Regions from separate parts of the Synechococcus sp. CC9311 genome, predicted to be linked through region 2. Evidence: predicted binding sites of a transcription regulator. Region 2 holds the regulator's gene; each other region holds the start of a gene.
The links. The regulator NtcA, encoded in region 2, controls nitrogen genes in cyanobacteria. The targets are predictions, from matches to a motif close to GTANCNNNNGNTAC.
Positions count from the first base shown of each region.

Region 1: SYNC_RS13170 (urease accessory protein UreD) is a predicted target of NtcA. The motif match lies at 3,518-3,531, and genes of this name have one in related genera.
Region 3: SYNC_RS13280 (ferredoxin--nitrite reductase) is a predicted target of NtcA. The motif match lies at 2,169-2,182, and genes of this name have one in related genera.
Region 4: SYNC_RS15250 (DUF4278 domain-containing protein) is a predicted target of NtcA. The motif match lies at 2,819-2,832, and genes of this name have one in related genera.

Region 1 is NC_008319.1:2,526,323-2,534,306, reverse strand. Features, by position in the region: gene SYNC_RS13190 (type 1 glutamine amidotransferase) at 1-185, opposite strand, end outside; gene ureC (urease subunit alpha) at 182-1,891, opposite strand; gene SYNC_RS13180 (urease subunit beta) at 1,895-2,215, opposite strand; gene SYNC_RS13175 (urease subunit gamma) at 2,227-2,529, opposite strand; gene SYNC_RS13170 (urease accessory protein UreD) at 2,593-3,483, opposite strand; gene ureE (urease accessory protein UreE) at 3,593-4,060, shown strand; gene SYNC_RS13160 (urease accessory protein UreF) at 4,057-4,725, shown strand; gene ureG (urease accessory protein UreG) at 4,725-5,327, shown strand; gene urtA (urea ABC transporter substrate-binding protein) at 5,445-6,740, shown strand; gene SYNC_RS13145 (branched-chain amino acid ABC transporter permease) at 6,830-7,984, shown strand.
Region 2 is NC_008319.1:321,542-329,525, reverse strand. Features, by position in the region: gene SYNC_RS01555 (hypothetical protein) at 1-83, opposite strand, end outside; gene SYNC_RS01550 (thioredoxin domain-containing protein) at 214-759, shown strand; gene thyX (FAD-dependent thymidylate synthase) at 794-1,519, shown strand; gene dcd (dCTP deaminase) at 1,608-2,201, opposite strand; gene SYNC_RS01535 (cob(I)yrinic acid a,c-diamide adenosyltransferase) at 2,201-2,809, opposite strand; gene rph (ribonuclease PH) at 2,944-3,669, shown strand; gene ntcA (global nitrogen regulator NtcA) at 3,761-4,495, shown strand; gene SYNC_RS01520 (DUF3084 domain-containing protein) at 4,547-5,677, shown strand; gene SYNC_RS01515 (resolvase) at 5,674-6,126, shown strand; gene SYNC_RS01510 (DUF3146 family protein) at 6,104-6,361, opposite strand; gene pth (aminoacyl-tRNA hydrolase) at 6,361-6,984, opposite strand; gene SYNC_RS01500 (TatA/E family twin arginine-targeting protein translocase) at 6,989-7,267, opposite strand; gene psbH (photosystem II reaction center phosphoprotein PsbH) at 7,277-7,483, opposite strand; gene psbN (photosystem II reaction center protein PsbN) at 7,570-7,710, shown strand; gene SYNC_RS01485 (alpha-mannosidase) at 7,698-7,984, opposite strand, start outside.
Region 3 is NC_008319.1:2,544,902-2,552,885, reverse strand. Features, by position in the region: gene SYNC_RS13285 (formate/nitrite transporter family protein) at 1-239, opposite strand, end outside; gene SYNC_RS13280 (ferredoxin--nitrite reductase) at 520-2,061, opposite strand; gene SYNC_RS13980 (hypothetical protein) at 2,283-2,426, opposite strand; gene SYNC_RS13275 (DNA mismatch repair protein MutS) at 2,469-3,155, shown strand; gene cobA (uroporphyrinogen-III C-methyltransferase) at 3,167-3,940, shown strand; gene moaB (molybdenum cofactor biosynthesis protein B) at 4,006-4,536, opposite strand; gene SYNC_RS13260 (MoaD/ThiS family protein) at 4,596-4,850, shown strand; gene SYNC_RS13255 (molybdenum cofactor biosynthesis protein MoaE) at 4,813-5,292, shown strand; gene SYNC_RS13250 (molybdopterin molybdotransferase MoeA) at 5,301-6,560, opposite strand; gene moaC (cyclic pyranopterin monophosphate synthase MoaC) at 6,544-7,020, opposite strand; gene SYNC_RS13240 (hypothetical protein) at 7,023-7,343, opposite strand; gene SYNC_RS14880 (hypothetical protein) at 7,371-7,544, opposite strand; gene SYNC_RS13235 (nitrate reductase associated protein) at 7,657-7,984, shown strand, end outside.
Region 4 is NC_008319.1:776,092-784,075, forward strand. Features, by position in the region: gene SYNC_RS14570 (hypothetical protein) at 110-325, opposite strand; gene SYNC_RS03980 (hypothetical protein) at 467-817, opposite strand; gene SYNC_RS03985 (hypothetical protein) at 1,151-1,663, opposite strand; gene SYNC_RS03990 (hypothetical protein) at 1,785-2,264, shown strand; gene SYNC_RS15250 (DUF4278 domain-containing protein) at 2,913-3,020, shown strand; gene SYNC_RS03995 (hypothetical protein) at 3,076-3,423, opposite strand; gene SYNC_RS04000 (hypothetical protein) at 3,658-4,323, opposite strand; gene SYNC_RS04005 (hypothetical protein) at 5,152-5,367, opposite strand; gene SYNC_RS14575 (hypothetical protein) at 5,416-5,556, opposite strand; gene SYNC_RS14580 (hypothetical protein) at 5,687-5,857, opposite strand; gene SYNC_RS04010 (hypothetical protein) at 6,044-6,247, opposite strand; gene SYNC_RS04020 (ferritin) at 6,513-7,100, shown strand; gene SYNC_RS04025 (dienelactone hydrolase family protein) at 7,460-7,984, shown strand, end outside.

The sequences.
Region 1 (7,984 bases), 400 kb from region 2:
ATCGGTCCTCCGAGTAGAAGAGCGATTGTGTTTTTAGTGCTGATGGGGTCGGGGAGAGGCTCCCCCTGATCAGGGCGAATCGTGTGAATGCTCATCCCTTGCTCCAGTGCGATTTCCGCAACGAGATCAGGGCCTTCTCGATCGATGTGCTGCACCACCAGCAAGGTTGGGGTGGTTGTGTTCAAAGCAGCAGATAGCGTTGGGCGAGAGGCAAAACCTCCGCTGGTTCACAGGTTAGGAGCTCGCCATCGGCAAACACCTCATAGGTCTGTGGATCCACGCTCATGTTTGGTAGTGCAGAGTTGAGCTTCAGAGCACTTTTGCCAACTTCACGCGTGTTTTCTACGGCAATACAGGTGCGCTTCAGTCCAAGTTTGCTTTGGATGTTGTCGTTCATGGCCGCATCGCTCATGAAGGTGAGGCAACTGGGTGCAAGCGCTTTTCCGAAGGCAGCAAACATCGGTCTGCCGTGGACTGGACCAGGCGTGGGGATTGAGGCATTGGCATCACCCATTTGGGCCCAGACGATTGACCCGCCTTTGACAACAAGTTGAGGTCGTATTCCAAAGAATCCTGGTTTCCAAAGCACGAGGTCGGCGAGTTTGCCTGTTTCCACGGAACCCACCTGACTGCTGATGCCATGGGCGATTGCTGGGTTGATCGTCACTTTGGCGATGTAGCGCTTGAGGCGGTGGTTGTCGTTTCGGCTTGAGTCTTCTGGTAAGGCGCCGCGTTGAACCTTCATTTTGTGGGCTGTTTGGAAGGTGCGTGTGATCACCTCTCCCACGCGTCCCATTGCTTGGGAGTCGCTAGCGATGATCGAGAAGGCGCCTAGGTCGTGAAGGATGTCCTCAGCAGCAATGGTTTCGCGGCGGATGCGTGATTCTGCAAAGGCCACGTCCTCTGGGATTTTTGGATCAAGGTGATGGCACACCATCAACATGTCGAGGTGTTCCTCGAGAGTGTTGCGGGTGTAGGGCCTTGTTGGGTTGGTGCTGCTTGGCAGCACGTTCGCTTCTCCGCAGATTTTGATGATGTCTGGCGCATGCCCGCCTCCGGCACCTTCGGTATGAAAGGTATGAATCGTGCGTCCCTTGATGGCTGCGATGGTGTCTTCCACGAAACCGGCTTCATTGAGCGTGTCGGTGTGGATGCAAACCTGCACATCCATCTGGTCAGCAACGGACAGACAGGCATCGATCGCGGCAGGTGTGGTGCCCCAATCCTCGTGAAGCTTCAGGCCACAGGCTCCCGCTCGTACTTGTTCCTCCAAGGCTTCTGGAGTGCTGGCGTTTCCTTTGCCGAAAAAGCCCAGGTTCACGGGAAGTCCTTCTGCTGCCTGCAGCATTCGGCCGATGTGAAATGCACCCGGGGTGCAGGTGGTTGCATTAGTTCCGGTGGCGGGTCCCGTGCCACCGCCCATGAGTGTGGTCACCCCGCTAGCGAGGGCCGTTTCAATTTGTTGGGGGCAGATGAAATGGATGTGCGTGTCGATTCCCCCAGCGGTAAGGATGTGCCCTTCACCAGCAATCGCTTCGGTGCCCGGCCCGATCACGATGGTGACGCCTTCCTGGATGTCGGGGTTGCCGGCTTTGCCGATCCCAACAATGCGGCCATCCTTGAGGCCGATATCGGCCTTGACGATGCCCCACCAATCAAGAATCAGGGCATTGGTAATCACGGTGTCAACGGCTCCCCCAGCCCGCGAGGTTTGGGATTGGCCCATGCCATCGCGAATCACCTTCCCGCCTCCGAATTTCACCTCATCGCCGTAGGTGGTGAAGTCCTTTTCCACTTCGAGGATGAGTTCGGTGTCCGCTAGGCGAATGCGGTCTCCAGTGGTAGGCCCATAGGTTTCGGCGTAGGCCTGGCGAGAAATGCGGTAGGGCATGAATCAGGCGTCGAGGGGTCCGTTGATGTTTCCGTTGAAGCCGACCACGCGGCGTGCTCCAGAAAATGGGATCAAATTCACGTCGCGGTTGTCACCTGGCTCGAAGCGAATGGCCGTACCGGCTGGGATGTCAAGCCTTTGCCCGCGTGCAGCGTCACGGTCAAAGATCAAGGCAGCATTGGCTTCTTGGAAATGGAAGTGGGATCCCACCTGCACGGGACGGTCTCCGCTGTTGGCAACGGTGAGGGTCGTGACCTCTCTGTTGGCGTTGAGTTCAAGTTCGCCGGGTTCCGCTAACAATTCACCGGGGATCAGGGGTGCCATCAGAAGAAGCCTTAGCGAATGGGGTCATGCAGGGTCACGAGCTTGGTCCCATCGGGAAATACAGCCTCGATTTGGACTTCATCGACCAACTCTGGAATGCCCTCCATCACCTGGTCGCGGCTTAACCATGTGCTGCCTTCCTGCATAAGGTCGGCCACATTCTTCCCATCGCGTGCTCCCTCTAGAACCAAGAAACTGAGCCATGCCACAGCTTCAGGGTGGTTGAGCTTGAGGCCGCGCTGGAGTCGACGTTCTGCCAAGAGCGCAGCCGTGACGATCAGCAGCTTGTCTTTTTCCTGGGGGCTGAGGTGCATGGTGACCTTGCACTCCTCTTAGTTTCTATCGCTCTTGGGCAGCGGAATGTTCAATGTGAACCCTTATGGCCTCAATGGATATTCTTGTAAAGGCCAGACCCTGGGAATCTTTGGCGATGCCAGGTTTCGCGCTTGACGGGTGCGAGCCCAAATCCTGCTGAACCAGAAACGGGCATCTCGACTGGAGAAGCCGCTGTATCGGGCGATCAGTCCCTGAGGGAGTGCGCCGCAATGCATCTGTCCTTCGAGAGCCTTTCGATCTTGGCGAATGTCATCGAGGAGGTTGTTGATCTTGGTTGTTTGGAGAGGGAAGGGTGCAGCCCAAACCAAGGTGCCGAAGACAGGTTGTTGATTGAGTCCATGGAACCCCTTCAGCGCGTCGTCGCTGATTTCGAGTCTGTCAACAAGTTCCCAACGCCTTCCCTCAGACGTTTGGCGTTGGATTTGAACGTCTGATCTCCAGCATCCCTGTCCCAATGTTTCGTTTGCGGCAGTGCGTCCGAGACGCACAATTTCAGCGCTGAGAAAGGATCCATCCATGGGCAATGTGACGCTGAGGTTTTGTTCAAACAAAGCATCGGCATAGAGCACAAGTTCTTGCGGAAGCCATTCCAAATCACTATCCGCATCAAGCTCTGCCGAGACCTGTTGGCGGGCCCAAGTTCCCAGCGGATGGAGCTGGCTTCGACCTATGGATCCATAGATCTTTTGCGCGGCCACGCTTGTGAGTAAGCAGCGACTGTTTGGTCTTAAGCCGAGGTTGATGCTCAATTGGTCTCCCCCCACAAGGCCACCAGCGGTATGAAGTAGTGGCAGCTCGCAACGCCCGTTCTCGCCCCGTTCGGCCCGCATTAATTTCAAGGGGGCGGTACAGCCCCCTTGAAATTGACTGCCACTGCTGCCCGCAACAAACTGCAGGTTGCAGGTGCCGTGCCATGGATCAAGTCGTTGCATCAACGCACGCTCGACGCCAACTCTCCTCAGCTCTGTAACAAGGACTACCAAATGATGGCGTGCTGTTTGGGCAGTCTTTGTGGCGTGATCTCGTTGGTTGTCTGAACCCTTGGATGTTGGCTTGACCGTGTTGGACCATCGCCTCTTGTCTGAAGAGCCGTGGCCGAACGGCTCCCTCGCTGTGATGGAGTTGCCGTTGAGCGCGGATCAGCGCACTGTGCTGCGTGGACGTCGTCGAACTGCTTGTGGTCGAGACGTGTTGTTGCAGCTGCCGCGCGAGCGAGCCTTGATGCCTGGTGATCGCCTCACCGATGCGCATGAGCAGGTGCATGTTTTGGTAACCGCTGCTCTTGAGGAGTTGTTGCGGGTGGAAGCAGCAACGCCGCTGGCATTGCTGGAGGCTGCCTATCACCTAGGGAATCGCCATGTGGCACTTGAGTTGCATGAGGATGAGCTGTTGTTACTGAATGACTCCGTACTCGAAACCATGCTTAAGGGTCGTGGATTGAAGCTGACACGGTGTTGTCGTTCCTTCATGCCGGAAGGCGGTGCTTACATTGCCCATCAGCACGCATGACATCGCTTGCGTTATTGCAGTTGGTAAGCCCTGCTTTGCCTGTTGGTGCTTTTAGTTATTCGGAAGGTCTTGAAGTCTTGATCCAGGATGGTTCTTTGATCAACGAATTCGATCTTCAACAGTGGATTGAAGCTGAGCTTCAGAGGGGTGCATTGAGGTTGGAGGCTGCGGCGCTAACCCCGTTGCGTGTTCAGCTTCAAAGCTGGGAGGAAAAACGGTTAGAAATGCCTAGTGACTTGATCAGTCTCGATGGGTGGTTGCTGGCTTTGAGGGAGTCGGCTGAGATGCGAGCTCAGCAAGGACAGATGGGTGGTTCTTTGCTGAAATTGATGGCTGATCTTGGGCATCCATTGCCTCAGCCATTGGTTTTGGCGTGGCCTGCGGCCTGGGCTTGGGCTGCCCTGTCGTGGAAGATTTCTGAGTTGGAGATGGTTGAGGGTTATCTCTATGGCTGGGTTGCAAATCAGCTCAGTGCGGCGGTCCGCTTGGTGCCGCTGGGTCCCACCACGGCTCAACGGATTCAGCAGCGACTGTTGCCGATGATTCGTGATCAGGCGAGTGTTTTAAAGGATCAAGATCCGCACACGCTTTGGTGTGGTGGTGTTGGTGCAGGGCTCGCCCAGTTGGCTCATGCTGACTTGTATTCACGTTTGTTCCGGAGCTGATGAGCAGCAAACTCAGGCTTGGTGTCGCCGGTCCGGTGGGCTCAGGCAAGACAGCGCTCGTGCAAGCGCTTTGCAGGAGATTGCGCGATCGCCTGCAATTAGCAGTTGTGACCAATGACATCTACACGCAAGAGGATGCTCAATTCCTCACGCGCTCAGGTGCATTGGAGCCTGAGCGTATCCGTGGGGTTGAAACCGGGGGGTGCCCCCATACGGCGATACGAGAAGACTGCTCCATCAATCGAGCTGCTGTGAGTGAACTGGAGCATCAATTCCCTGGACTTGATCTGGTGATGGTTGAAAGCGGTGGAGACAATCTTGCGGCCAGTTTTAGTCCTGAACTTGTCGATCTTTGTATCTACGTGATTGATGTAGCGGCTGGAGACAAGATTCCTCGTAAAGGTGGACCTGGAATTACACGGTCTGATTTATTAGTCATTAACAAGATCGATCTGGCCTCTTTCGTTGGTGCTGACCTCGGAGTCATGGAACAGGACACATTAAGGATGCGGAGGAATCGACCCTGGTGCTTTACCAATCTTCGTACTGAAGAAGGACTTGATCGGGTGGAAGAATTTGTGTTGCAACAGATACCAAATTGATGCGTATTTGGCCTCGAAATTTCTAAATGGTTCTAATTGATACAGGAATTTCTTTCACTTGATCTGTACCTTTCAGGCCCCGGCGTTGAAGCGTCGTTTCACTTGTTTTTGGAACTCATGAGCTCATCATTGTCCAAGCGTCTATTTGCCGGCATGGCCGCAGCGTCGCTGGGTCTGGCCGTCACTGCTTGCGGCGGTGGCGATGAGAAGGCCTCCAGCGTTGAGTATGACGACAGCGTCACTGTTGGCATCCTGCATTCCCTAACGGGAACGATGGCGATCTCCGAGTCCACTTTGGTGGATACGGAAAAGATGGCCATTGATGAAATCAATGCAGCTGGCGGTGTTGAGGTAGATGGCAAGAAGTACAAAATCGAATATATCGTTGAAGATGGCGCCTCTGATTGGCCAACTTTCGCGGAGAAGTCCAAAAAACTCATCGACCAGGACAAAGTTCCTGTAGTTTTTGGCGGCTGGACTTCTGCCAGTCGTAAGGCCATGCTTCCGGTTTACGAGTCTAAGGAAGCTTTCCTCTACTACCCGATTCAGTACGAAGGCCAGGAGTGCTCGAAAAATATTTTTTACACCGGCGCGACTCCTAATCAGCAGTCTGAGCCGGCGACCAGCTACATGTTCGAGAAGTCGCCTGCTGCCGGAAAGCCTTTCTATTTAGTGGGTTCCGACTACGTATTCCCTCGTACGTCCAACACCATCACCAAAGAGCAAGTGAAGTCTCTTGGTGGAGAAGTCGTTGGTGAAGACTACTTGCCTCTTGGTAACACCGAGGTCGCCCCGATCATTGCCAAGATCAAGGCTGCTCTTCCTGATGGTGGGGTCATTATCAACACCTTGAATGGCGACCAAAATGTTGCCTTCTTCAAGCAGATCCAGGATGCAGGGATTACCCCTGAGAATGGTTATTATGTTATGAGCTACTCAATTGCTGAGGAGGAAATCAGCACGATTGGGCCAGAGTTTCTTGAGGGTCACTATGGAGCCTGGAACTACATGATGTCCATTGATACACCGGCCTCTAAGAAGTTTGCTGCTGACTTTAAGGCCAAGTATGGAGATGACCGAGTAGTTGCTGACCCTCAAGAGTCTGCTTACAACATGGTTTATCTCTGGAAAAAGGCAGTTGAGAAAGCAGGTACTTTCGATGATGACAAAGTACGTGAGGCTCTGATTGGCATCAAATTCGATGCTCCTCAAGGCCCAATCGAGGTTCGTCCGAATCACCACATCTCTCAAATCGTTCGGATTGGTGAGATCACTTCAGACGGTCAATTTAAGATCGTAGAAGAGTCTGATTATCCAATTGATCCTCAGACATGGAACCAGTTTGAGCCCACGTCGAAGGGCTTTGCTTGCGATTGGTCTGACCCCAGCAAGGGAGAGAAGTACAAGCTCTGATCACGAATAGCCCCATCCATTAATGGGTAGCTGTTGGAGGGGCCCCTTGGGGGCTCCTCTTTTTATTTGTTTCGCTTACTAGACCCCCCGTGGAACTGCTTTTCGAAAGCCTGTTTAACGGTGTGGCCATCGGCTCTGTATTGCTAATGGCTGCCCTTGGACTGGCAATTGTGTTCGGCTTGATGGGTGTGATCAATCTCGCTCATGGCGAATTAATCATGCTTGGTGCCTACACCACGTATGTGGTGCAGCTCATTTTCAAACTTCCCTTTCTTGCGCCGGTTTACAACGCCTACGTGCTGGTTGCTATTCCATGCGCCTTTGCTGTAAGCGGTGTGATTGGGATTTTGCTTGAGCGCACAGTCATACGACGTCTGTATGGCAACCCACTTGAGACTTTGCTGGCCACGTGGGGAGTCAGTTTGATCCTCCAGCAGTTTGTGCGCAGCGTTCCGCTTGCTTATGCGGCTGGAATGGTTGTGTTTTTAGTGCTCGGATTCAGTCTTCCGTTGTTTCTTCCGACTCCTCTATTGGAGGGACGTCAATCTCGGCTTGTGCGATCAGGTGGTTGGGCTGTGTCTGCTCTCATTGGTGTGTTGTGCGCTGGTGGATTGGCCTCACAAATCAGTCGTATTGCAAGGGCGACATCCCGCAATGTGGATGTCACCGCTCCGAAGTGGATGCGCGGAGGTCTGGAGTGGATGGATCTCACCTTTCCCGTCCCACGCCTTGTGATCATTGTGATGACCTTCATCGCAGTCGTTGGGGTGATCTGGTTCCTCAACCGCAGTGTTTGGGGGGTCCGGATCAGGGCCGTCACGCAAAACCGTTCGATGAGCGATTGCCTTGGGATTCCCACAGACACGGTTGATGTCCTCACTTTTGGGATTGGTTCAGGTTTGGCCGGGGTGGCGGGAGTTGCCGTGTCGTTGCTGGGTTCGGTGGGCCCCAACGTTGGCACGTCTTACATCGTCGGCTGTTTCATGGTTGTGGTGCTCGGTGGTGTTGGCAATCTGCTGGGTACCGTGCTGGCCTCATTTGCGATCGGCTTGTTAACCGATCTCATTGGAGCAGGGCGTCTGCTCACGATTTGGCCCGATATGCCTGGACCACTGGCTAGCGGTGTTGAATTTTTTGCGACCACGAGCATGGCGCAGGTCATGGTGTTTGCTCTGATTGTGGTGTTCCTTCAGTTCCGGCCTGCAGGTTTGTTCCCGCAAAAAGGCCGCATGGTGGAGGCTTGA
Region 2 (7,984 bases):
TGGCCAAGGAAAACTGCAACACCAAACAGCACAAGCAGCAGGGGGGCCCGCAGCGGCAATACGAGGAATCGAAGAAGAGACATCAGCAAGCAGCCAATGGTCGACTGATGAAATCAGCGAGAAAGCAGATCACAACAACGGAATTGGCTTTCAAACGCTAGCAACAACACACCCATCAGCCTGCCAAAGTGAAAGCACTCAAACCTTCCCGGCATGACCGGCAGTTCCTCCCCCGCCACCCTGACCCCTTTGCAAAAGGGGTTGCTGCTGATTGCTGCTCTGGTCCTCGCTGCTGGATTATTTCTGCTGCGCAACGGGCTCAACCAGGAAGCGCCTCTCGACCAGCTGGCCAGGCAATCTCTGGATCCTGAGGTCGCCCTCAACAATTCCCGGCCCACCATCCTGGAGTTTTACGCCGATTGGTGTGAGGCCTGCCAGGCCATGGCACCCGCGATGCTTCAAACGGAACAGAAGCACGCCGATCAATTGGATGTCGTACTGGTGAATATTGATAATCCACGCTGGTTGGATTTGATCGATCGTTATGACGTCACGGGAATTCCACAGCTCAATTTATTTTCAGCTGATGGTGTGATGCGCGGCCGCTCACTGGGAGCGAGAACGGCAGACCAGTTGGAATCATTGGCGGTTGCACTGATTGACAATGAGCCACTGCCTCAGCTTGCTGGAGTTGGTTCCATCAGCAGCGTGACCCCTGCGGAGACGGTTTCAAGCCCAGGTCCGCGCAGCCACAGCTAGACAAAGCATGAACAGTTCATCGCAGACGACACCCATGGACTCTCGTTTTCGAGTTGATCTGATCGCCGCAACCCCGAATCCGCAACAGTGCGTGTACGTGGGTATGCACCAGGACTACAGCGAAGGCTTCGTGGCCGCCGATCGCGAGCAATGGCCCGATGAGACCAGAGCCGGCGAAATATGTGTCAAACGCCTTCTCGCAGGAGAGCGGGGTCATTACGGACCCATGGAGCATGCCCAGATTGTGTTGAACGTGGGCTGGTTTCCTCATTCCGTGATGCAACAGGCTCGGACGCACCGGGTGGGCGTCAGTTTTGATGTTCAATCCATGCGCTATACAGGCGATCGCATCTGCAGGGCAGCAGTTGGAGAACTCGATCTCGAAGAGGTGTTTTATTTGCGCCCCGTTGGTGAATACAGCGACCGCAAGGGCAAGAAATACCTCTACAGCGAGGCTGAGCGGCAAAAAGATTTAAACCACTGCAAAATCAGCGCCGATCGCTATCAGGAATTGCTTCAGGCCGGCTATGCCGAGGAACATGCCCGCGGCATCCTCCCCTTTGATTACAGGCAACATTTCGTGGTGAGCTTCACGCTCAGGGCCTTCCTGCATTTCATGGATCTACGCGCAAAGCTCGATGCCCAGCAGGAAATCCGCGAGCTCTGCGATCTCATGTGGCCCCACCTCAAAACGTGGACGCCAGAATTTGCGGGTTGGTACGAAAAAACAAGATTGCACAGAGCTCGGCTTGCTCCCTGAACCTTCAAAAATTAATTTTTGATAGTTAAAGATTCGTGGGTTGTTTGATAGTTCAACAATCCACTCTGACCCTTGATTTCAGATTGATTCAGACCTTAGCCAGCGTCACCCTCTCAGGTTGATGCTGATATTTACCTTGCCGATCGCTGTAGGTGGTCTCACAAGGGTCACCTTCAAAGAACAACAACTGGCAGATCCCTTCACTGGCATAAATGCGACAGTCAGCACCAGAACTATTACTAAATTCCAACGTGAGATGCCCCTCCCAGCCAGCCTCTGCTGGAGTTGTATTCACAATGATGCCTAAACGGGCGTAGGTGCTTTTGCCAAGACAAATCACCGTGATATTGGGCGGCACTCGCATCTTCTCGAGGGCAACACCGAGGCCATACGAATGTGCAGGAAGGATGAAATAGTCTCCATCCTCATCATGATGAATGGGCGTTGATTCCAGGTTGTCAGGGTTGAATCGCTTGGGATTCATGATCGTGCCGGGGACGTGGCGAAAGATCAAAAACTCCTTAGGCGAGAGCCTCAGGTCGTAGCCATACGATGAACAGCCAAAACTCAGAACCGGACTCTGCCGTTGATCCGGATCCAAGTGGCGCACTAATCCGTTTTGAAAAGGCTCGAGCATTCCTGCATCAGCCTGATCCGTAATCCAGCGATCGTTTTTCAGCATTAGAAACCTCGACGCAATTCCGTCACTTGATCAGCCATCTCCATCATCTCTGCAGGGATCGCGGGCCCCGTAACGATCACATCCATCGCCGAAGGCCTTTGCTCCAAGACAGATAAGACATCTTCGTGGATCAAGTAGCCAAGCTCAATCGCCAAGCCAATCTCATCCAGGACGAGTTGGTCCAACGTGCCTTCTAAGAGATGGGTCTTGCAGATCTGCCAGACCTCCTGGACAGCCTCTTTTACCTCGTCATCGCGGCTCACAGCAGCATCTGACAGGCATTCCGCCACGGAAGGCCGCAACCATCTCAGCCTGTCGCAGAGGGTGAGGCTGCTCTGGGGGCCTTGACCCACTCCACCCTTGAGAAACTGGGCGATCAACACATTGCTACCAAGACCTGCAGTCCGCAGCGCTTGGCTCAGCACACCAGAAAAGCTCCCTCGAAAAGAGGCGGTATGCACCTGAAGCTGCCCTTCTGGAGCAACCAAATGGAGGGGTGGACGAACCTCGACAGAGGGCAATCGCCTTAGTCCTGCTTGCTCGAGAGTCCTGTGGTCAACAGTCCGCGACTCACGAGAATGATGGGTAGGGCTGAGGCTGACGGTCATCACATTCGCCGATGTCCGGCAAATCCGGATGTGGATGAATCTAGCGGTGAAAGTCGAATACACAAGTGTTTTGACACCATCCATGGTGTGCCTAACCAACTGGCAGGCTCAAAGCAACTCCGCACCGTGGCCTCATGACCGACACCTCTCGCAACGACGGACGTCGACCGGGCGACCTTCGACCCTTCTCGATCAGCTGGGATCCCATGGGATTTGCGCTGAGTTCAGTGATCATCCACAGCGGACGCACCACTGTTCTTTGCAGCGTTTGCCATCAAGAAGGAGTGCCTCGCTGGCGCAAAGATCAAGGGAAGGGGTGGCTCAGCGCCGAATACCGACTCCTGCCTGGATCCACTCCGGAGCGCCAAAACAGAGAGCTACTCAAATTGAGCGGACGCACCCAGGAGATTCAGCGTCTGATTGGCCGCAGCCTGCGCGCAGCCATCGATATGGAAGCTCTCGGCGAGAACACATTGAGAATCGATTGTGATGTGATTCAGGCAGATGCAGGCACCCGCACCGCTGCGATCAGCGGATCTTGGGTTGCGCTTCAAAGGGCCTGTGAGCGGCTTGTTCAACAAGGAGTTCTCAATACCAATCCTGTCCAATCGCAGGTGGCCGCCGTCTCCGTTGGCGTGATTCACAAACGCCCTTTACTCGACCTCGACTACAGCGAAGACAGCCAAGCCGATGTGGATCTCAACGTCGTGATGAACGGAGAAGGGCATTTGCTGGAACTGCAGGGCACTGCCGAAGGAGCTCCTTTTAGCCGTCACCAGCTCAATGACCTACTGGACCTCGCCGAGCCTGGCCTCAAAAAAATCATGGATGATCAACGCGCGGCTCTGTCCGCTGGATGAACTCCGCCTCATTACAAGGCAGCATTTCGTGTTCCTTGCTACACGGGCTGGGTGGGCTGATCCATAACATCTCGACAAATGCGCTGGGAACATGGCTGAGGTCAGCCGCGGCTTCAGCCGCTACGCACCACCAACAATTCGCCCGGCGGGCTCGAGCTTTGGAACCCCCGCGGTTCCATCAAGCCGCACTCTTCAAGACGTCATTCGGGGACTCGATGGAGCCAACTCCGAAATGGTGGAACGCGGCAAAACCATCTTTTTCCCCGGTGACCCCGCAGAAAAGGTGTACCTCATCCGTCGAGGTGCCGTTCGTCTCTCCAGGGTTTACGAATCCGGCGAAGAAATCACTGTTGCCTTGTTACGAGAAAACAGTCTTTTTGGAGTGCTGTCGTTACTAACAGGTCATCGATCCGATCGTTTCTATCACTCGATCGCTTTCACCAGAGTGGAGATGGTCACGGCTCCCGCTACATCAGTGCGGCAGGCCATCGAAGCTGACACCAGTGTGGGCTTGCTGTTATTGCAAGGTCTTTCCAGCAGGATTCTTCAAACCGAAACGATGATCGAAACCCTCACCCATCGGGACATGTCGTCTCGGCTGGTGAGTTTTCTGCTGGTGCTCTGTCGAGATTTCGGAGTGCCTGGTCAACGAGGCATCACCATCGACCTTCGCCTCTCGCATCAAGCCATCGCCGAGGCCATCGGGTCCACACGCGTCACGATCACTCGTCTCTTGGGTGATCTCAAGTCGTCCAGCCTTGTGGATATCGATCGCAAAAAGATCACTGTTCTCGATCCAATCGCTCTTGCCAAGCGGTTCAGCTGACCTTGCAGGTGAAGATGGAGCTCCCACCCGAACTCTGATTCTTCGTACTCCGTGACCGGCTGGTTCCTACTTCTCGCTCTGCTTGTACTTGGAGGCGTGCTCTCAACCCTGGGAGACCGCCTTGGTTCTCGCGTGGGGAAAGCTCGGCTGAGCTTGCTTGGGCTGCGTCCGAAGCGCACAGCCGTGGTGATCACGGTGTTGACGGGCAGCCTGATTAGCGCACTGTCCCTGGGACTCTTACTTTTGGTGAGTCGGCAGCTCAGGGTCGGCCTTTTTGAACTCAATGCTCTCGAAGCGAAATTGCGAAGCAGTCGCTCCGACCTCAAAACAAGCAAACGCGCTCAGAAGCAAGCCGGCAAAGAGCTCACAACAGCCCAACAGCGAGCGGCAGAACTGCGTCGCACCCTGAAGCCCCTCCAGGAACAAACCCGATCCCTGGAAGCAGAGCGCCAGCGCTTGAGCCAAGACGTGGATGCGAAAGATGTTGAGATCCAACGCACCGAACAGGAACTCTCGGCCGTGCGCTCGCAAATTCGCAGTGGCGAGAAAGAACTCAATGAACTGGAAGACACTCTTCTCGCTCTGCGGCGCGGAAATGTCGCCATCAGCAGTGGTCAGCCACTTACCACCGTGACCCTGAAGCTGGAACGCCCCGATCAGGCAAAAACGGTCATCGATCAGTTGCTACGAGATGCCAATCTTCAGGCCTATCAACAAGTGCTGCCTGGCCAACCGGTAGAGCGTCAGCTCCTGCTGGTTCCGCGACCCGATATCAAACGCTTGGAACAAACGATTCGCAAACCTGGCACCTGGGTTGTGAACATCCGTTCAGCAGCCAATGTGCTTCTGGGCGAAACCGTTGTGTACGCCTTCCCTGAAGTGCTTCCCAATGTCACGGTGACCAGAGAGGGAGAGATCCTGGCCCGCACCACCGTCGCGAGCAATGAGCGCAACCCTGAAGCCGTTCGCAACCGACTGAATCTTCTCCTTGCCTCCACATTGGCCGAGGTGCAACGACGCGGTTCTCTCAGCAAGGGTCTGCAGTTCGATGGCAATGCCATCAATGCGCTTGGCCAAGAGCTGATCGACCGCAACGGCGGTCTCGCAACGCTCGAAGCAGTCGCTTTACGGCGTAGCGAAACAGCAGATCCGATCGCCATCCAGTTGCGTCTCAGTCCATGACACGCGTCGTCGCCTTGGATCCTGGCCGAAGCAAATGCGGATTGCTTCTAGCAAACATCTCAACGAACACGGTGCTGAAAGCCATGGTGATCCCAAGCGCTGAGGTGCTGGATCAGCTGCGCGCCTGGATGGAAGACGATCAGGGGGAGAACGCTCAGATTGCTGATCTGGTGATCGGTGACGGCACCAGCAGCACGATCTGGCAACAACAACTTCCCACCAGCCTGAAGGTCCATGTCGTGGACGAAACAGGAACCACCCTGCGAGCCCGCGAGCGTTACTGGCAGTTGTGGCCTGCACGGGGCTGGAAGCGCTTGCTTCCTTTAGGCCTGCGCATCCCGTCTGGTGATCTCGACGCCATCGCCGCGCTCGTGATCCTCGAAGATTATTTAGATCGGCCGTTGCAATGGCCAGGTCCCGATCCCCTCAAAAACGGGCCCTCACGGTGAAGGTGTAATCACCACCGGGCTCAAGGTCATAGTCAGATTTCACAAGGAAGCGAAGGAGCGCGTCTTGAATCAACGCTCGCCCCAGGGAGGGCTCCACACTCAGCTCGCCTCGATCAAAAAACCAGCTGAACTGCCAATTGAAGCCTCCGGCCTGGACGTCTCCTTCCAAACATTGATCTGCAAAACTCTGGCGTTGAACCCGCAGATGGGCGGTGGTAACAGGTAACGCTGCCATCACTCCTCAGTGCTGGTAGGAGCCAGCTGAAGCCCATTGAGGTGATTTCCTGCAAGGTCGAGGCCTTGAAGCTGAATCCTCTCCAAACCATCCACGACCTCCAACAAAACCTTGTCGAGCAGGGGCTCCTCGTCACGACTGAAACTTCCAAGCACATGCGACACCGTTCTTGCCTTGCGCTCACTGGGGTTTTGCCCGGGTGCACCAATTCCAATCCGCAGACGCGCGAAATCCTGCGTTCCGAGATGCTGAATGGTGCTTTTGAGGCCGTTATGGCCACCGGCAGACCCACGGGCCCGCAAACGCAAACGACCGAGCGGCAGGTCCATATCGTCAACGAGGACCAAGAGCTGATGCAGCTCGAAGCCAAACCAATCCAATGCAGCCCGTATCGAGCGACCGCTGTCGTTCATGAAGGTTTGGGGCATCAACAATCGCAATCGCTTGTCCCCCGAACCCAAATCAGCGAGCTGACCTTGGAGCTTCGGCATGGATCGAAAGCCACCGCCTTCGCGAGAGGCCAGGCGTTCCAAAGCCATAAAGCCAACGTTGTGTCGTGTGTTGGCGTAGCGATTGCCTGGATTCCCCAACCCCACCACTAGGCGGAGATCACCGCGATTCATCGACTCAATCGGAAGGAGAAGTTGGCTCTGTCTTTGGAGCAACCGTTGGGGGCACAACCGTCTCAGCTGGTGCTTCAAGAGCTTTGGCCTGATCCGCTATGGGTTCGGGCTCAGCCATCGCCTTATTAATTTCGCGCTCAAATTCCTTGGAGGCCGACTGAAAACCCTTAAGAGTTTTACCAAGGGTGCGGCCGAACTCCGGTAGCCGTTTTGGGCCGAACACAAGAAGAGCTACCGCAGCGATAACGGCCATTTCTGGCAGGCCAATGCCGAAAACATTCATTCTCGGATGTCAGCCCAGGCCTAAGCCATTCCAGTTGACATTGATTCCTTCAAGGATCAGTGACTTGTTGTACAGCTGAAGAATGATCAGCAAAAACACCAGGAAAAGGGCCATAAAAATTCCCATCACTGGTGTGGTGCCCCAGCCGGGGACAACCTTGCCGTATTCCGAATTTAGGGGGCGGAGCAGATCTCCCAGACGGGTGCGTTGAGCCATGGCAGCGCTGAAGTCTCGGGTTGAATTAAGTCTCGATACTGTAGGGGCTCCGACCCATATAGGGGTCGATCCTGTGGAGAGTTGTGATGGAAAGTTCGTCCCCAGCCATGTCAGTGGCGATTGCCGTGCTGGCGGCCCTGCTTGGGTTAACAGGATTTGGGGTGTACACAGCCTTTGGGCCTCCATCAAAAAATCTCGACGACCCGTTCGATGATCACGAAGATTGAACGTTCTCCAAAATCAAAGTGATGAGCTCGCCAGGTTTCACCTCCCAGAATGTCCTTGGGTCGTTGGATTTGGCGCAGCTCAGCCTCCAATCAGTCCCAGGCAACCAACGCTGACGCGCTGGTCCAGGATTGAGTAATTCAATTTGAACGGCCTTACCGCTCAGCCCGGCACCCTGCGCTGGTCGGACTGAAATCGGCACCAAGCCGATGGGCAAGGAGGGAAGCCCTTGCCAACGCTGCTCCAATGCAACAGGGCCTACCCAACCTGGCTCCC
Region 3 (7,984 bases), 380 kb from region 2:
CCAGTGACCAACTCCATTCCGAACAGGACGATGCTGGCAAATCCAAAGGGGAACAGAAGAGATCCCACAAACGGTAGTTTTGTAAGGATTCCTACCGTGAGGGCCAGGATGACGGCAAGACCAAGAATGGCGCCAGAATAAAAGCCACGGATCAGCAGATTTTTAATGCTGACTGTTGCTTTTTTGCCGCCGGCTAAAATCATGCCGTCGACGAGTTCATTAGGTAGGACGTAGTCCATCTGGGACGCTGTTGCGCTCATGATTGGGTTTTAGTAAATGAAAAGGAAATCAACCGCTAACGCGATTCATGAAGCGTGAGAAGACATCTTGGTGCTGTGGGGATACAGAAACTGGTTCTTTGTCTTTGCCACTTGCGCTAAGCCAATTGACAAAACGCGATAGGAAATCACCTTTGAAAGTCATTGCAAAATGAATAAAAGTTTGATTTTTTAAATGCGTTGAACCATGGCTTCAAAACAAAGCGCCACGGTTTTACGTTGTAGATCTAATTCGGTCTGTTTAAGCCCGAGGCTTTGCTCCGAATTGTTCGATAAGCACCTGTCGAAGAACGTTTTGAATGTCTTCTGCGGGGATTGCCTTTTGCTGGACTTCCCCGATCTGAGGGTTTTCGCCTTGAGATCCTCCGATGCTCAGGGTGTAGCCCTCACCCATTTCGCCCTTGCTGTTTTTCGCCTTGGTGCCTGTTAGGCCGATCGCACCCATGAACGCTTGCCCGCAGGTATTGGGGCAACCGGTCCAATGGATTTTGAGCTCTTCGGGTAATTCGAGCTCTGCATCGAGTTGTTTCGCAGCAGCAATGGCTTGGTCTTTGGTGTTGGTGAGACCAAAGCTGCAGTAGGTGTTTCCTGTGCAGGAAACCGTGCCAGCGGCGATGGCACCTGGTTCAAGTGGGAAGCGTTGCAACAATGGATCTGCTTTGAAACGATCCAAATTTGCTGATGAAAGCCCCACGATGATGACGTTCTGGTCCTCTGTAAGGCGAATTTCACCAGTCCCGTAATCAAGACTTGCAGTGGCTAAGTCGTGCAGATCTGTTGCTGTGAGTCGTCCAACGCTGACATGCAGTCCTGCGAAAAACTCATCGGCATTTTTCTGTGGGTGGATTCCGTAGTGAGACCGAGGTGTGGAGTTAAAGACTGACCCTGGATCCTCTATGAGAGGACCAAAGAGGCTTTCCACTTCACTTCTGAACGCGTCGATACCGAGCTGGTCGAGATACATGCGGAAGCGGCCTTTGGGGCGCTTGTTTCGTTCGCCGTTGTCACGCCAGAGGCGAATGACGCAATCGGTCATTCTGCAAATTTCATCCTGCTTCACCCAAGCATTCAGGGGGATGGCATATGCATTCATTTGTGATGAGAGAATTCCTCCGATCCATACGCCGAAACCCAAAACACCATCCCGTTCAACAGGGTGAAAGACGATGTCGTTGTGGAGTAGAAAGTTGTCTTTTGCCCCAGCAACAGCTGTATTCCATTTTCGAGGGAGGTTGGAGAACTCTGGATTTCCTTCACAATGGTTTGTCAGAAAGTCCTGAAGTTCAGTGGTGAAAGGTCGTGTATCGATGATTTCGTTTGGATCAATGCCTGCAAGCGGATTGCCGGTTACATTTCTTGGATTATCAAAGCCTGATTGGATTGAGCTCAGTCCAACGTCCTTCAGTCGCTTGAGAATATCTGGTAAATCATTCAGCAGTACGCCACGCAGTTGTAGGTTTTGGCGTGTTGTGATGTCGCAGCTTCCATTCTCGCCGTAGCGCTCCACGATTGAGGCCACAACCCGAAGCTGCTGATGATTAATGACGCCATTGGGGACTCGCAAGCGAAGCATGAACTTGCCTGGTGTTTTGGGACGCCAAAACATTCCATACCATTTAAGACGAAGCTGAAGATCGGTTTCATCGACTTCTTCCCAGCCAACTCTCGCAAACTCTTCAATCTCGTTGCCAACGAGTAACCCATCCTTTGCTGCTTTATTCTGCTCAATTTTATTGAGCTTCTTGTTTTCTAGGAATGGTCTTGTGGGGACTTGAATGCTCATAGTGCTGATGCCCTGGTACAGGAATTCGTCAGTTAGCGAGATTTCCAGCACATCAGAAATGTTCGTGCTGAGAAAAGGTTTATAGCGATCTGTGGTGTGATCTTTCGGTATCGGTTGGAACCAAATCAGCGTCTACGGACTCGCATTTTTGTTTGATTTGCTACAAAGAAGTTCTGCGGTTTCTGGCTCGATTAACCCCTCCTTAACGGCAGAGAATTGAATCAGTATTGGCGGCCTATTTCTCCGATCCAGCGAACGGCACCATGGCGGATCATGGACCAAACCCTTGCCATGGCCGCTAAATCGCGATCAAAATCGTTTTTAAATCGCTTTGGTGCTCGGTTGCTGCGAGCAGTGGACTGCATGGGAGCGCGAGAATGCCTTCTGCGGTAGTTAGTCATGCATGCATGAATGAAAACCACCTGACTAGATCAGTTCCAGGGGCTTCAGATCCGTGGCCGTTGTTACGGAAACGTGGCGAATTGAGTGGTGGAACTGCCCTTCGTCTTGTGATCCATGGACGTTCAGGTGGATTGATATCCCCTTGCTTGCAGCAGATTGTGGATGCTGTGGCTGAGCGCCGAACGGCCCCAGTTGAATTGGAAGTGCTGACTGCAGAGCATCCATCGCCTGTGCAGTGCGATAGCCAGTGGCTTGTCCCTCTGCTCCTACTGCCTGGCAGTCATGCACGCAGTGACGTGCCGCTGATTCGTGAGCGCTTGAAGGCTGAGGGTGTTGTTGTGAAGTCGCTTCCTTTTCTTGGCGCTTGGGATTGTTGGTGGGGTCTCATGTCGTGTTGGATTGCGGATGTTGCTGCGAAGCATCCTTCTATGGCTTTGGTTCATCATCCATTGAGGCCAGGGCTGTCTGATCGTTTCCTGGCTTCAATTCAGGCTCGTTTTGACTTGCCTGTGGTGCCGTTTGATGTCTGGGACCAGTTTGCTATCGACCATCCCAACGTGGTTCCATTACCTCTTTCGTTAGCGCCCAATCGGATGTCTGAGGCGTTGCGTCAGGTTGGTGGCCTGCCATCCCTCCTTGAAAATCCCCAGCTTCGTCAGGGACTTATTCATTGTCTTGCCCTATTGCCGTGACTGACTCGACCATGACGGGCACTGTGTATCTCGTTGGAGCTGGACCAGGCGATCCTGATCTGCTCACCGTGAAAGCTCATCGCCTACTGCAATGTTGTGATGCCCTCGTCTACGACTCATTGGTTCCAAGTGAGGTTCTCGAACTTGTTCCCGAGACCTGTGAGCGACACTTTGTCGGCAAGCGCCGAGGGCACCATTCCGTGCCTCAGCCCAGTACCAACTCAGTGTTGGTGGCCTTGGGTCAGCGCTATAAAACGGTTGTGCGCTTAAAAGGTGGAGATCCCTTCCTGTTTGGCCGTGGTGGAGAGGAAGCAGCCCATCTGGTTTCCCATGGCGTTGCAGTCGAGGTTGTGCCTGGCGTGACGGCCGGGATTGCGGCTCCCGCTTATGCCGGAATACCGGTGACGCACCGACGAGCAGGCTCGTCGGTCACCTTTGTGACCGGTCATGAGGAGATCGATAAACGTCGTCCATCAGTGAATTGGCGTGCTTTGGCGACCGCAAGTGATGGCTTAGTGATTTATATGGGTTTGCATAATCTCCCGCGTATTGCTGAGGAATTAATCGCTGGCGGCCTTGACGGCGACACACCTGTTGCTGTGGTTCAGCAGGGCACTGTGGTGGGTCAACGCTGTCTAAAGGCACCCCTACGCGAGGTGGCAGAGGCCACTCGACTAGAACAATTTGCTTCACCTTCCATCGTGGTGGTGGGAGATGTGGTGAACCAACAAGTGAGTGCCTGTGCTCCTGAGCCAGCGGCGGTCACGATGCCGATTCCATTTTGAAGTCCGCTCCTTTGGCACCAGCGACGACCCAAATCAGCAAAACGTCTCAATCACCTAATCAGGATTCACGGATCAGGATTCGCTGTGGCTTTCCAAGATGCTTCCCGTAATCGCGGCAATAGTTGCACGAGGTTGCAGGGACGCGTGTTCGCGTCCAATTGGCTGGAGATCAATCGGTCCCAAGCTGTTTGAACGGCATCTAACGAACCGGGAAGAACAAAGATGATGGTTCCATTGGCGACGCCTGCTAGGCAACGACTTTGCAATGTGCTCGTTCCAATGCTCTCGTAGGAAAGAACGCGAAAGAGTTCACCAAAACCGTCGATGGTTTTGTCCAGCAATGGGGAGACTGCTTCTGGGGTCCCGTCTCGGCCTGTCAGGCCTGTTCCGCCGCTTGTTATCACTACATCAACGGTTGGATTGGCAATCCACTGACTGAGTTCTGAGCGAATCTGATAGCGATCATCAGGGCAGATCCGTCGGTCACTGAGTTGATGACCTGCGGCTGTGAGGCGTTGTTCCAGTGCGTCACCGCTGGTGTCTTCCGCCCTGGTGCGGCGGTCGGAAATGGTGAGGAGTGCAATTGAGAGGGCCAGCTCCAGAATCGCGAATGCAAGATGACGCTAGAACGAATCAGGACTTGCAGTTGTTCGCTATGACGAAATCTTCGGAGAGAACACTCCAGGTGTTGTTGTTTGCTTCGCTTCGAGATCAGGCTGGTTGGGATGAACAGTGTATTTTGCTTCCCGACAAAGATGTTGTGACGGCTGATGATATCTGGCATCAATTAAAACTTGGACCTCGTCCTGCCTCTGTTCAGATTTCTATTAATCAGCGGTTGGTGAATTCGCTTACCCCTGTTCAAATAGGGGATGAAGTTGCTTTTCTTCCACCCTTTACTGGAGGTTGAAGGGTTGATGCAAAAACTGGAAATAACAGTTGAGATTCATAGCCAACCCTTTGATCCTTGGATTCGGTTGTCTGAATGGTCATCAACTGCCGCTGCTTCAGCCTCATTCAGTGGACGTGTTCGAGATGTGGCTGAAAATGGGATTTCGCTTGAAGCGCTTGAGCTCACGCACTATCCAGGACTGTGCGAAAGCTTGATCCGTGAGGATGCGGAAAGGTTGTTGATGCTGCATGGTGCGACAGGAGCGCTTGTGATCCATCGGGTTGGACGCTTATCGCCTCATGAGGTCATCGTGCTTGTGGCTGTTGAGGCTGATCGCCGTGGCCCTGCGCAACGTTGTTGCATGGCTTTGCTTGAAGCGATTAAGCATCAGGCCCCTTTTTGGAAAAAAGAGTGGAGGAACGGACAGGGCTCGTGGGTTAGCGGAAATACGCCACTTTGAGCTTCTTCTTAGAGGAGGCGGGATCGTATGAGTTGCGCCCAAAGACTCTCGCCGGCTTCTAACCCTCCTGTTTGTGCGGGAATCTCCAGCAAAAGATCGCTCTGAACCAGGGAGCCAATGCGGGATGAGGCTTGAGAGTCGCTCACCCGCGCCATTAGTTCTCCATTGGCATTGACCTCCAAGCGAGCGCGGGCTAATTCGGGGCGGCCAGGCCGACGAGCCAAAGCGTTGGCCAGTTTGACTTTGACGCGTGGAAAGTACTCAGGCTCCTGTTGACCCTCCAAGATCTGTAAGGCTGGCCAGAGCAGTTGCAGGGCGGTGACCGCTGCAGCCACTGGGTTTCCAGGGAGGCCAAAGAAAGGCACGGATCCTTTCTGGCTTTTGATGTGCCCGAAGGCAAAGGGGCGCCCTGGTTTCAGAAATAGTTTCCAGAAACTCACCTGCCCTAATTCGTCCACCAGCGTTCGGATCCAGTCACTGTCACCTGCTGAAATCCCCCCTGTGCTCACCACAACATCACAGGTGTTGCTGAGCTCAGCTAACGCCCGCCGCAAAGCTTCTGGTTGGTCGGGAACCACGCATTTTGCATGCACCACTTGGTGGAGGCTGTTCAGGATCGTCTCAAGCAGGGTGCTATTGCTTTCCCATATGGCTCCTGCTCGTCGCTCTAGCCCGGCTGGCACGAGCTCATCCCCGCTGATGAGGAGGCCAATGCGAGGTTTGCGATGGACTTCAAGCGTGGCTATGCCGCAACCTGCTAAACGTCCAAGCTGGGAAGGCGTCAAGCGCTGGCCAGGATTGATCAATAGGTCCCCGGCTTTGCATTCCTCGTCTTCGGCTCGGATCCAGGGTTGATCCGAAACTTCAGCAGCCAAGGTCAGTTGCGTTTGGCTGGTCTCCACGCATTCCTGTGGCAAGACCCAGCCTGCTCCTTCTGGGAGGGGGGCACCGGTCAAGATTCGGATGGCTTCACCAGCGTTTAAGACCCGATTAAATGGAGAACCAGGGGCTGATCGACCTTGCAGAGCCCATTGCTGGCCGACTGTCGGTTGATGGTATTGCCCTAAGGCATACCCATCCATGATCGAGGCTCGGAATCCTGGGATCGAGGCAGGAGCATTGATTGACTTGGCATTGACGCGCCCAAGCGCCTCCTGGAGAAGCACGGTTGTGAGGGCATTGATCGGGCTGATGTCTTCGAGAAGGCGATGTCTGGCTTCGCTAAGAGGTAACCCTTCGCGCCCATAGGGTTCAGCGGGACCAGGCACCGTTGCGACCTCCATCTTTATGGGTGAGAGCGATCTGACCCAAGGTCATCCCTGGATCAATGGACTTGAGCATGTCGTAAAGCGTGAGTAATCCAATGGACACTGATGTCATCGCTTCCATCTCAACACCCGTGCTGTTTGTTGTGCTGCACCGGCAGCACAGGATGAGGCCCGGTAGTGAGGAATCCGGTTCAATCGTGACTTCCACTCCACTGAGTGGTAACTGGTGGCAAAGGGGAATCAGTTCCCAGGTCCGTTTTGCCGCCTGTATGGCAGCGACTCGCGCAACAGCAAGGAGATCACCTTTCGGTGTGTTTCCGGAACGGATCAGTTCCAGCGTGGTTGGCTGCATTTGAAGGCAGCCCCTAGCTGTTGCTTCGCGTTTCGTTGGACGGCGATCACCCACGTCAACCATGTGAACTTCACCTGCTGTGTTGAGGTGAGTGAGGCCTTCTTCCATGTTCAGCGGTTTCCTAAGGCAGACCACAGTGTTGCCTCAGATCCCACAACTGGATCGACTACGGCTTTTGGCGATGCGTTGATGGCTGGTGATGACGAAAGTTCCTCCACCAACTCGCTGCGGGATCCCATATCGGCCCAGAGGGTGGCTGGTGAAGCAATCACTGGCTCCACTTTTGCGTTGGGTCTATTGCCGTTGCTCGCAACCCCAACTTGACTTCGCACCATTTGTACCGCAAGCGACCCAACAATGAAGGCTCCTAGAAAGCCCGTCGCTATTGCGATTTGGCTGCGATTTCCTGTAGAGACGACCCCAGAGTTCATGCCTAAATTGAAGAATTCAGACTCTCACTATGGAAACGTGTTGAGTGAATCGCTACCAAATGAAGGAAAAGCTCCAGGATAATTCACATTCTTAACGCCGTAGGGCGTGCCTGCATGTGCATTGGCTTCGCTGGTATACCAGCCGTGAAGAGAGCCAAGAAGAAGTCCAAGTGAAATGGCTAAACGCACAGAAGAGGTCATAAGCTCGAAAAATCTTCTCTTTGAATGTTGAAGTTCGAGGTTGCGATTGAGACCATTTTCGGGAGCGATGTCTATAAATGGTTCAACATGAACAATTTATGTCGTTGAATGCATGAATCAAGCCAGTCATTGCTTTGGGTTTGAGAAAGATTTTGTTGGGAACTGGCGTTGCATTCCTCTTTGTGTACGCCGGAAGCTAGATCTCATCGGCGTCAAGCTGAAATTGAGCCATTGGCTTGAGTTCACTCAGGAACAGCGCCAAATGCTTGTGGATTGGCCTGATGAATTACCAGCATTGAATGAGTTGCGTAAGCACTTGCGACTTCTGACTCGGTTGATGGCAGAGGGGATGGCTAAAGACTTGCCGATTGGGGTTGATGAACCATGGCAAGTGTTGGGAGAGCTACCCAGCATTGTGCAGGAATCGGCTCGAAAGAAAT
Region 4 (7,984 bases), 450 kb from region 2:
TGTAGGAACAGGCACCGAATTATTGCTAGGTCAGCAATCCATAAAAAAGGAGGGTCTTTGACAACCCTCACCCCTTCCGTGGATTCCCGTGTGAGGACTAAGGTGAGTTTTATGTATCCGCACGAACTCTTTTGTGGGGATGGACACCTGTCACGGTTCTGGTGATTCGAGTCCCCATGTCGCAGAGACCCACTTTCTTCCATGACTCAGCAGGTTCTTCCACAAGGTTTCTTCCTCTACTCCACAAACGGGCTAGAGACTCACACCCAGCTGCCAAGTCTTCAGCCTGACCCTCTCCTCTTCTACCAATAAAGGGACCATCCATGTGGATTCGACTTCACCAGCCACATCCCTTCCAAGCTGTTCAATAGCGAGAACTAGCCAAGACTTGTAGCCATCAGATGTTGGCTGCAATGACTGTTGACCGTATGGATGCTGAAGCTGCCCTAGAGGTCAGTTCTGCCTATCAATAACCACCGGGCTCGTTGGGCTTTTCGCCTGACTCAAAGACGGTCAATGTGTACTGGCCTTCGCGGGTGAAGCGCTTGAAATCCTCGAAGTTTTGCCGCTCGTAGGTAGAGCCGTTTTCGGCAGCAGGGAAGGCGAAAGCCCAGCGGGGGCTGTCGACGTAGACGTTGCCGCGGAGCTGGGTGAAATCGCAGCGGAACTGCTCCGGAGGCATTGCGTCGTCATGACGCGAGAGCACGCATAGGGCTCCCTTCACAGTGTCGGCCATGGCAACGGGCGGATCGATTGGCTCACTGACTGCAAAGAGTGCAGCGACTGAAGCGAGGGCGGTGAGTGTGGTGCGAATCATTTCTTCTGAGGGTCGGCGGTCAACTTGGTGCGTTCCTGCTCTGCCATCGCAGGATTAGCCACAGCCCATGCTTTTGTCGCAGGGTTTGCTTCTAAATAGGCTTTCCAGTCGCACTCAAAAGGAACGAGCTTGGCATCGCATTTAGGTCGCTTCGCTTCTGCTTCAGCTGCTTTCCATCAGGGCTTGGCATGTTCACAGCTGGAGTTCCAACCAATCTTCGGCATGAGCATTTCTTCTTGCCTGTTGACCAGCCAGCTTTCACCGCTGAGTTTCTCCTTGTGTAGGGCTTAATCAGGCTGCTGCTGCCACATGAATGCAGTTTGGCGAGATTACCTATTGGGGTGAGAGCCACTCAGACTTGACCTGAAACGTCAAAACTCCCACGTCATCTCCCTCGTCTCCCTGTGTGATGGCGACACAAGCCAAACAACCATCTTCAAAAGCTTCCCTCGACTTACTGGCGAACTTCGCAGCGTCGTCATGGGACCAACAAGCCAGCCCTCTTTCATCTCTTTCTTTCACATAGGAGTCCCACACCTCAGCGAACTCCTCACCGTCAGGGCCGTTAAGGAGCTCATTGACGGCTTCTTCGGCTCCTACCTCCTTGTGTCTCGCCATAAAAGCTCTCATCAAAGGATGGTCGATGACACGTGAAGTGGTGATGACTCCCGTCACTCCACGAATAGTCGTAGCAATGACTCGCTTTGGGTCTTTCCGAGTGTCGATAACCATCACTGGACAACCCAAGTCCCAGCTATCTCTCATAATCAGCTCTCTCGCTGACTGAGCTAGCTGACCCTTCAGCTCGTTGATGAGGGTGCTGACGAGAGTGGTCGGATCTGCCATCTGACTCGGTTGTCGATCAAGGGTAATTCGAACAGGATGATGAAAAATAAAGGCTCCTGTGTCGATAATTCTTTCCCCAAGGTGGTTCTTCGGAGGTCCACTCTTCGCACTGCTGTTCACAATGCTGGGATTAGCACCTGCCAATTCACAAAGCATTGATTTCAGCAGTCGTGAACTGGAGCAAGGCATAGCCCTCGAAAGGGCCATCAATGCCCAGCGTGTTCGCGTAGGGATGCCAGTACTGAAACCACTCAATAAAGACCTTCAGAGATTGCAACTGTCCTACAGCGCTGCTGTTCTCAACGAGCTATTGGATCGCGCCAACTGCGATCACGACTACAGCGCCTTCCAAACTTTGCAAAACCAGGTCTCAAAAGCACCAGCAAAGATTGCCACCGCCTTTCCAGCCAGCGAGGTGATTGGATGCCCTATTAATTCCCGCGCCTGGAGCATACAGTCGATGATGAGCCGCTGGAATCAATCCCCTCGTCACCACCAGATCCTCTTTAAGCGTCCCAACAGAAGCAACGTTGGATGCTCCGTGAAGTCTCGTGGAGGTTTTGTCGCATCAATCTGCACCCTCTGGACTCCCTATAATTAATACATCGACCGCTGTTTTTGAGTCAATGCCATTGTCCTCGTCTTACGGCGGAGTTTTTTCTTATTTTTTCTTGTAAGATCATTCTTGATTTATAAATGCACTGCCCTATTGCTTGCATCGTTCTTACTGTTTACATGCAACGCTCAGGCAGATACGAAGCCAAAAGATCGCAGCATTAATTTTTTCGAACTTATGCTTTTAGGGCCGGTGTGTTAGTAGGGTCGATAAGTATCAATTGCATGTTAGCTGGACTTGAAGTCACTCCAGATGTGAAAATCAAAAGTTCAGTTGCTTCTCTTTGCATTGGTACCCTCATTGAGGCTGTCTATAAGGTTTCAGTTGTATCAACTATATTGGCCATAAAGTGGATCAAAAAAGTTAATCTACAATGCTTCAAGCTAATTCCAGCTAAGTTTCAGCTAAGGCCATATACCCTGCCTAACGGCGTGGGCTTTTTACTTTTCTGTATAAGGCTGCTACCAATAGCAAGATTGGTTTCACTTTTGTAACACCACAAACACCAGAGGCGTTGACGCTGGCGCTATAACCTTCTTGTAGCCATAACTACACCCAACGTTCACCTCACTTCTGTGAGGCGCAGACTCGCCAGGCCACGGAACGGGGACCTGGATTTCTGAGGAACCTCAAATGACTCTCACCTATCGTGGTAAGCAGTATGTCCAGCACAATGCTGCTGGCAATGATGCATCTAAGAAAGCACCATTGACATATCGCGGCGTGTCATACGCCAAGTGATCTAAAGAGTTCACATCAATTAGCTCTCGCTTAACAGCGGGAGTTTTTTTGTTTCTTAATCGAACATCTCTAGCTGTTGTTCAGTTGCTGCATCAACGTAGTCACTATCATCAGATTGATAAGGAATGTCTAGCTCCCTACGCCCAAGAATCACTGCGCTGTAAGCGGACTCAAGCTTTGTGCATTCTTCAATCAGACGCCTGATCGATGATTCTCGATCTGAGATTTCATTGGCGAGGGCTGCACTGAACTGTGTCTCTTCCGATTGGTTCTGCAGCTCGTGCCTTGCTTGTGCTTCGGTTCCAGGCAAATAGAGATAAGCACTGGCCAACATGACTCCAAGCAGTGGCTCTCTCCTACTCACACCACGTTCAACATCATTGACAAGACTGGTCGCTGTCAATCCATCAACAATCCGCAGTACCACCAGCCGATCTACAAGTAAGGGTGACAGGTAGTCGAATGCGGGTAGATCCTATTATCGCAGAGCCCTTAGGGCAGCGTTTCCGCGAATTCCCAACCCTTACGTCTCGATTGCTTGGTGTTGCGGTTAAAGCCTTAATCACAGGTTGTTGTTGAACTTCTTTCCTCATTTCTATTGTTTTGGGTCCACCAAAACGTAATCTCAAATCAGCATTCACCCTGGATTCAAAATTTCGTCATAGGAATAAGCAACACCAGCCTGTGGTTGATAGCTGATGTCATATTCTAGCCGTGCTTTCACGCCAGATCCTTCAGCATCGTTTTCAAATATTTCTGGTTCCTTCTCGCAGCTTTGGTAGTAATAACCTGCCATTACGGCCAATAAATTGCTGATGTTGTAATTGACATCAAGGCCGACAGTTGTTAACGGTTCTGCTGCAAAGCTACTGTTCATTGTGGCGATATTGTCTGAGCCATAGCCGTATTTCCCAACCGGTATTAATCCATAGACATTGGCACCCCATTGGTTGCTTTGTAATTCTACATTTACAGCAACCTGCTGAAAGAACGGTGTTTGTGAATTAAAGACTTCAATGCCATTGGTTGTTGTACCTGTTGCTATCGGCCTGCTGTCATATCCAGCATTGATGCCATACATCGTGCTGCGATCACGATTGAGCCAGCGGTAGCCCAAACGCGTGGAGGTCGAGATGGTGGTGCCAGCAACAGTTTGAAAGCCAAGAGTTGGCTTGACGACATCCTTAAGGCTGATGTTCATCACACCAAGATCATCAGCACTGTCCTTCTCTTGAGCAATGGCAGGCAGGGAAGCAACAGAGATGGCAGAAGCCAGCAGCCCCAAGGAGAGACGACGCAGCATGGGGCGTCAATTAGATGCCGTAACGATGCCTTGCTTGTGCTGGTGATGCCAGCTGCAGTAGCTGGTTTCAGCTTTGCTGGTAGGTCAGGCAGAAATGAAAAACCCCGCTCGTGACGGGGTAAATGAATATTTAGTCGGGAGATCGATAGCGACCACTCAAAGCCCTAAGACCTCTCATAAAGGCAGGTTTATCAGGCTTCCCGACAGAAAATTCAAATCAGAACCTAAGTTGGATTCCGAATTCAGGATTACGATAATGGTTGTATCCGTAGACAGGAATCACTGGGGGATAGCCATACACCTCGCGGTTATAAACCCTGCGAGCATGACCCCAATCATGGTCATATGCTCTTTCATAATGATTAAATGCGCGAACATCATGGCGGAACTCTCGACGACTTCTTCTTAGCTCATGAAGTCTATGGTGGTGACCATGGTGATGATGCTCCTTTGCCTCTGCAGCAGGTGGAGTAACAAACATTGAGGCGCCGATGATAGAAGCGGCAGCGATGGAAGATAAGAGTTTCATTTGAATGATTTAGGTAGTAGAGGTCGCCACTCCTGGACCTCTTCACCATCGTTGAAGCTTTACGAATCCGAATCCCCCACCCGAGTGGTCTTCGCTGCTGACCTATCCCCCAAAAGGACTAGAGACTCACTCCCAGCTGCCAAGCCATCAGCCTGTCCCTCTCCTCTTCAACTAATAAGGGCACCATCCAGTCGGACTCGACTTCACTAGCTACATCCCGTCCAAGCTGTTCGATACAGTGTGAAAGCTAAGCCTTGTAGTCATCAGCATTATTAGCTCTTATTGCCATCTGCAGCTCCTCACCGGCGCAGACGGCTTTGAGCATCGATTCCTCGCTGTGCGGGGTAGAGCAAGCGGCATTGATCGCGACTGAGATCACCCTTTGCGATGCAGTCTTTGTATTGCTGCGAGTGGCTGTAGGTCTCGAAGGCGAATGCAGCGGCGAAGACCAGTGCAAACAGACTGACGACAGCAATGACAGTCAGAGAGCCTGTGTTTTTGGTTGGTTTGTCCATTAATCAATTCCTCTCATCACATCCTTACTCCGATTGATCGGGCTCACATCACCCATCCGGGCCATTTCGTTCCAGAAGACCTGATTCCTGCATGCGATGCCGTTCCATCATGTACAGGACACCCAGGACGCTGCCGCACCAGAAACCGACGATCAGCAGGAATAGCCCGATGGTTGTCAGAAACTTCATCAGCCGTGCCTCAATGATCTGAAGTCCCCTGGGTTTAGCTCGGGTCTGTTGGCGTGAGCTTCCAAACAGCGTATTCAGGACTCTTTCAGTGTGACGATCAGTGCGTGTTGTTAGGGGACAGCTTTGTCAGTTATTTCCTCAGTGGAACCGCGTCTTTGAGTCGCTCCTCTCGCAAGCGTTCCAGTTGTCCCTTGCTTTCGGCTGGTCGATCGGTACTTGGCTGTTTGCCTTGATCGACTCCCACCACGACAACAGTTATTAGAGCAAGCACTGCAATCGCTCCTATCTGCAGAGTCCTCATCTTCTTTTCAATCCACTAGCTCCGATCGCTTGGCACCAACGTGTGTCACAGGGCATCAGCAGGCATCAGGCCTTGCCTCATGGGCACGGAGCCTAGTTGCGTTTCAGCGGCCGGGCTTGATCTTGAAGCCACCACGCTTGAGGGGGTGAGCGATGGTGGTTCCGATTTCATCAAGCGGTTAGTGAACTAATCGGCAGCCGCCAAAAGCAGCTCCAGCTCTGCAATTCCGCAGTTACAGCCATCCCGCTCGCCATCACATGGCTCCATATTGGGATGCCCCTTGGCACAGGACTCAGAGCAGAAATGCTGCCCGCCAATCCTGATTGACCGCGATTCTTCAACGCTGCGCTTGCAAAGCGAGCAGTCGCATAGAAGTAAAACTTCATTCATCACACAACCCTCGGTAACAACTTGTCCGGTCTAGTGCATTAAGGGCATCATTTCTTCGGCGGCTAACCGAACACTCAATATCGACTTATCGAAACTGATTCTCAGCAGCAGATTTGCACTCCTGATTGTGATTCTCAGCAACATATTTGCTGTTCTTGAATGTGATTCTCAACAGCATATTATCGCTCATTAATGTTCGGTTAATACCCCTTACAAATTGGCAAAAGTGCAATAGAACAGAGAAGTCCTCCTTTTGGACATAATCATGACTCAAACACCAGCAACAGCTCAAGGCAGGCTCGCCATTGCAACAGGCCCTTCTGGTCGTGCAATGGCAGAGACGATGACACAAGAGATGGTGGAACAGCTACAAGCCCATCTCAATCTGGAAAGGCAGTCTTCAGCGGCCTACTTCGCAGCAGCGATCTGGTTTGCAGAGCGCGAACTGACTGGCTTTGCTGAATACTTGCGCAATGAGGGTAAGCAAGAGCAAGAACATGCCGCAAAATTCGCTGACTACCTGATCTCCCGTGGTCAGACAGTTGAATTAGACACGATTGAAGCACCTCGTCAGACATGGCCTGACCCAGAAGAGGTGATCGCCAATGTCTTCCGCATGGAAGCAGACGTCACAACCTCTGTTCTTCTGCTGTATTCAATAGCTGAGCGTGCCTCTGATCAGAGAACAACCGTATTTCTTGATCCAGTTGTGGATGATCAGAGAATCTCTGAACATGAGGCGGCCTATCTATTAGGAAGGGTCAAGTACGCCAATAATGAGCGTGCGGCAATGATGATCATTGACGCAGAGCTCAGGGAAGAAGAGGCAAAACCAGCAAAGCTTCAATCATAAGTTCTGCAATAAGGGCTGTACAAACTAAAAGTATGCCACTTCAAGTTGTAGCTTCTTGTTGAACAGCTCAACACTGCCTAACCCCGCCCAGTGCGGGGTTTTTCATTGCAGCGTGAAAATGCGTTAAGCAATTGTCCCCAACCAATGAACCCTCCACTCAGATAACGCTTGATCTGCTTCAGGAGCTGCTGATTCCACTGAGACTTAATGAAGTTGATGACTATAAGTCTTGACATTGCTTCTTGCGCTGTTCCATCATTGTGGTTGCATAAGGGTTGATAGCTAGTATTAATTTTAACTGTCAAGTTGTCATTTTGAATGTATTGTCAGGCTATGGTCTAAAACTCTGAAGGCTTAGCATGAAGTTTAAATCAAATCTTTTGAAGTATGTTGCTTTCAATATATTGGCTTTGTTCGCAACTTTTTTGAGTCCTCGGGTTGTCCCCGAAGTCTTAGCGGCTCAGAATGACTACTCTGGGCCTGGTCCTTTTTCAGTTTCAGTTTCAACAGTGGAAGGGCAGGGCTTGTTGTTTAAGCCATCCGACTCTGACGAGAGCAGAAAGAACTGGCCTGGAGTGGTATTTGCTCACGGACTATGCGGACCTGCAGAAAAATATTCAACCACGTTGTCTCGTTTGGCGAGTTGGGGATTCATCGTGATTGCAAATCAAGAGCAAGGGGATTGCGGTGTAATTAATGTAAATCATCCATTAGCAACATTGGGAAATCTTTTCCAGCTACCATTGAAATTCAGTAATGCCGTTGACTTTTCGTCGATGGCTGATGATATTCGCTCGAATTTAAATTATCTAGCTGGTCGCTCTGACGTTGATTCCGGTCGGCTTGCTTTGATGGGACATAGCATGGGAGGAGGCATGGTTATT